DNA from 2 places in the Streptomyces sp. NPDC014623 genome. Region 1 is predicted to be linked to the other one. Evidence: riboswitches for the same ligand, from Rfam matches in the RefSeq annotation. Region 1 holds a riboswitch; the other holds the start of a gene.
The links. A riboswitch is a leader RNA that binds a small molecule or an ion and turns the genes downstream of it on or off. The one in region 1 is predicted to bind cobalamin.
Positions count from the first base shown of each region.

Region 2: linked by a shared signal. The riboswitch ahead of cobN (cobaltochelatase subunit CobN) and the one ahead of ACF1FZ_RS27130 ((2Fe-2S) ferredoxin domain-containing protein) in region 1 are both predicted to bind cobalamin.

Region 1 covers NZ_JBIBZU010000019.1:111,316-113,505, forward strand. Annotated here, with positions in the region: cobalamin riboswitch at 1-149, opposite strand, end outside; cobalamin riboswitch at 797-919, shown strand; gene ACF1FZ_RS27130 ((2Fe-2S) ferredoxin domain-containing protein) at 1,022-1,435, shown strand; gene ACF1FZ_RS27135 ((2Fe-2S)-binding protein) at 1,489-2,175, shown strand.
Region 2 covers NZ_JBIBZU010000009.1:180,172-182,361, reverse strand. Annotated here, with positions in the region: gene cobN (cobaltochelatase subunit CobN) at 1-947, opposite strand, end outside; cobalamin riboswitch at 1,019-1,159, opposite strand; gene ACF1FZ_RS17030 (cobalamin biosynthesis protein CobG) at 1,308-2,190, shown strand, end outside.

The DNA of each region.
Region 1 (2,190 bases):
CGGACCTCGCACGGGCCCGGTGCTGCGATGGCTCTCGTTCCCACTCACCGTTGCGGGACAGTCCCGGATTCCCACCGGGTTCCCTCTTGCGTCGCGCTACCGCACATGTGGATGGACGGGAGGCGCGAACCGACTGCGCGTCTCACCCTAGGGGCGCTCGCAGCTCTGCGACAGGGGCACACGGGCGGTTGGCCTGATGCGGCTGGTGCGTGGGCAAGCGTGCGTGCCCTGCGAGGTGGCACTTCGGGTAACACTGAGGAGTGTTCCCTTTTCTCAGCGCGTCTGCCAACAGCACCGACGGACAGTTCGGTCCATGGCAAAGGCGATGCCCGGGCCGTTGTGATGCTCTGGCCGGAATGAGCCTCCGTGTCTCCGGCTCCTCCAACGACACACTGATCGCTCCTGCGACATGCGCGCACTGCCACCCGGGGGACGGTGCCCAGAGGGCCAGGAATGCTGTCATAGAAAGCGCCTGACGGCCAGGAAGGTCCGAGCTGCCGACGCCTGACCTGCATTCCGCCTGTCGTGTCGCCCTGCGCACCGAGGGGCGACCGTGGTGGTCATGCCGTGCATGGCCGCCGCCGGCACCTCCTGGAGGTACCTGCTGAGCCAGGCATTCGGCTGCTCGGCGCTGTTGTGGGCGTGGGGCACGGTCATGGTCGGACTGCTGCTGTCCGGGCAGCACCCGTTGGCCGCCGGGCTTTCCGCAGGCACCGGAGCGGTGCATCAGGCCCGGCCGGCGGCCACGGGCGTCCGGCGCATGCGAGGATGGCCGATGACAGGGCGACGGCGGTCCGAGGAAGCCGGTGAGAATCTGGCGCGGTCCCGTCACTGTGATCGGCGAGCGGATCCCAGCAGTTCCGCCATCCTCACGGGTGGGAAGGATGGGACGAGCCCTGACCCGAGAGCCAGGAGACTCACGCGGTCGCCTCCTCGATGGACGCCGGGGCGGATCTCCCCGGAGAGAGGGCGGTTCAGCGTCCCTGAAAAGCCGGATGCAGAAACGTCTGACGACGCTGTAGTGACGGGGACAGCGGTCACCCCAGTGCCTTGCCGAATCGTCGTTTGCCGAGATTGTTGTTGCGGCACCGCCAAGGTGCGGGGAATCGATCACGCCGCGCAGACGGCGCGTCTGCGCTCGGATGCACCAGTACGGGTCTCCGCCTGCCTCGACGTCTGCGCCCAGGCCAACGTCGTCGTGGTCCAACCTTCCGCTGCCGGCCGAGCAGCCGGTGCCAGGCCGGTATGGCTCGGGCTCGTCAATGATCCCCGAGCCACGGAAGACATAGCGGCCTGGGTACGCGCCGGCGGCCCAGGCGTCGCTCCTAAGCCCGAGATGCTCGACCTGTACGCTTGCCCGCCGCTGCGGCACCGCGCGGTCTCCTGGAACGTCGGTCCCACCGAAATGCATCTGTCGAGCCCGCTTGTGCAGTGAGGACTCCTCTTGTGTCCTTCTCCGAGACGGCGTCACGCAAGGAGGCAGTCCCCATGAAGGATCTCGTTCGGGCACCCGGGGTGGTTGTGGCTGCGGCTTTGGACGATGTGGCAGCCATCGGAGGCTTCTTCGCCCTGCGTGTCGGACGCTGCGACGAGGGCTGGCGTCCTGTGGACCACTTCTACAGCAGTGGCTTCGCCGACCTGTCCACCGCAGTTGCCAACCGATACCGCACCACCGAGCTGCGTGTCGGAGTCTCCATCGCTCACCTCGGGCACGCCGCCCGTCTCTGGTCGCCCGTGCTGGCCTGCGTGCTGCTCCATGGGATTGTGCTGGACCTGAGCGAGTTGCAGCGCGCCGACGACAGTTCGGAGCTCAGGCTGCCCGAGCCCGCCGGCTGGTACGCCGACTCGCTGTCCGACAGGACAGGGAGTCTGTACGCCGAGGTGATGCACCACCTCGACGCTCTGGGCACCGGCCTTCGCGTCAAGGTCGCTCCGCGCCTGCTCGACGGCAACGCCGCGTCCGCATTGGTCGGCTCGGCCGGCGTGCTGCTGTCGGCCTACCCACAACTGCGTGCTGCGCTCGGCGAACTCGTGACGGACCTGCTCGGTAGGGGGCGACTTGTCGGTACGGGGCACGTGACCGGGCCGGACCTGGCCTTCACCCGTCGTAGCTGTTGTCTCTACTACCGCACGCCAACCGGCACGAAATGCGGGGACTGCTGTTTCGCAAGCTGAAACCCGAGTGCTGCA
Region 2 (2,190 bases), on a different contig from region 1:
ACGGCGATCCCGGCGACCCGGGCGGCCCGCTCGGGATCGGCGACGTATGCGGGCAGGCCGTCCTCGTCGATCTCCTTGAAGGAGAACGGCACGGTGATCAACCGGCCGTCGAACTCGGGGACGGCGATCTGGGTCGCCGCGTCCAGCGGGGAGACGCCCTCGTCGTTCTCCTCCCAGGCGGCCCGCGGGCTGGTGAGGCAGAGCGCCTGGAGGACGGGCACGTCGAGGCCGGTGAGGGCACCCGCGTCCCAGGACTCGTCGTCTCCGCCGGCCGACGCGGTGGCGGGCTTGGTGCCGCCCGCGGCGAGGACCGTCGTCACGATGGCGTCGGCGGCGCGGAGTTCGTCGATGAGCTCGGGCTCAGGGGTGCGGAGCGAGGCGACGTACAGCGGGAGGACGCGGGCGCCCGCGTCCTCCACGGCCGTGCAGAGCGCCTCGACGAACGCGGTGTTCCCGCTCATGTGGTGGGCGCGGTAGTAGAGCACCGCGACCGTCGGCCCGGTGACGTCCCCGGCGGTCCGCTCCAGCGGGCCCCACGCGGGGGCGGGGGCGGGCGCCTCGAAGCCGTGACCGGTGAGCAGCACGGTGTCGGAGAGGAAGCGGGCCAGCTGCTCCAGGTTGGCGGGGCCGCCGTGCGCGAGGTAGGCGTGCGCCTCCGCCGCGATGCCGATGGGCACGGTCGACGCGGCCATCAGCTGTGCGTCGGGGGCCTGTTCGCCGGTGAGCACGACGACGGGCCGGCCGGTGGCGAGGACCTGGTCGAGGCCCTCCTGCCAGGCACGGACACCTCCGAGGAGACGTACGACGACGAGGTCCGTGCCCTCCAGGAGCTGCGGCAGGTCCTCGACGGAGAGCCGGGACGGGTTCGCGTAACGGAAGCCGACCGGGCCGCCGGAGGCGCGGGCGCTGAGCAGGTCGGTGTCGGACGTCGACAGGAGCAGGATCATGCGGCGTCAGTCCTTCCCCGGGGTGTCCACGCCCCAGGCGGTGTCGGATTGGGGGTCTCCCCCGCTCGGGCGGAGCCGAGCTCGGGGATGGGAGTTCCTGACTCGCACGGCCTGGGGCCGGGCTCACAGTGGCGGGACCGCGCCGGGATCTCACCGGGCTTCCTCCCATGTCGCCGTATGGCGATGGCGGACCCAACGGACCGCCGCTAGGCATAGTAGGCGGCGGGTGGGGGGTCCTGACCAGACGGCCCCCGCACCGGCCGGGACCGGGGCCTGCCCGGGCGGCCCGCGCACCGGCCGGGAGAGGTGGTGTCCCGCAGGTCACAGTGACCGTCAGGATGCGACCCGGTCACGGTCGGTATGCTCGCCGCCATGCCCGCCTCCTCCCTCCCGTCCCGGTCTCCGGGTGATGCGTGTGCCCGGAGCAGCGATGACGCCTGTCCCGGTGCGCTGCGCCTGCACCGGGCGGATGACGGTGCGCTGGCGCGGATCCGCATACCCGGCGGGGTGCTGACGCCCCGGCAGGCAGAGGTGCTCGGGCATGCCGCCGAGCGCTTCGGTGACGGTGAGCTGCATCTCACCTCCCGTGGGAACGTGCAACTGCGCGGGCTCGGCCCGGACTGCGGCGCCGAGCTGGCCGGGCTGCTGGACGAGGCCGGGCTGCTGCCCTCCGCACGTCATGAACGGGTGCGCAACATGGTCGCGTCCCCCCTCTCCGGGCTCGACGGCCTCGGTGCCGGTGACGTCAGACCCTGGCTGACCGGACTGGACAGCCTCCTCTGCGCGAGCGACCGCGCGACGGCGCTCTCCGGACGTTTCCTGTTCGCCCTCGACGACGGCCGCGGCGACGTGGACGCCCTCGGCGCCGACCTCACCCTCCTCGGCCACGGTGACGGCGGCGCCCTGCTGCGCATCGGCCCCGGTGACTCCGTGCTCCGCGTGCCCTGGGCCGACGGGCCGCGCGCCGCGCTGATCGCCGCCGAGGCCTTCCTCGACGCGGCCCGGGGGCCCGGCGCCTGGCGGGTGAAGGACCTGCCGGACGGTGCGGCGGCAGCGCTGCCCGCCGAAGTCGTCCGCCGGCTGCGACAGGCCGGCCTGACGGTCGCCCCGCACCACCACCCCCGCCCCCTCGGAGCCCAGCCCCCCGCCCCCGGCCCCGTGCCGGGCAGTCACCGCCACCACACCGCGCTGTCGGTCGGCGTGCCGCTGGGCCGGCTGGACCGGGCTCAGTGGCGGCTGCTGG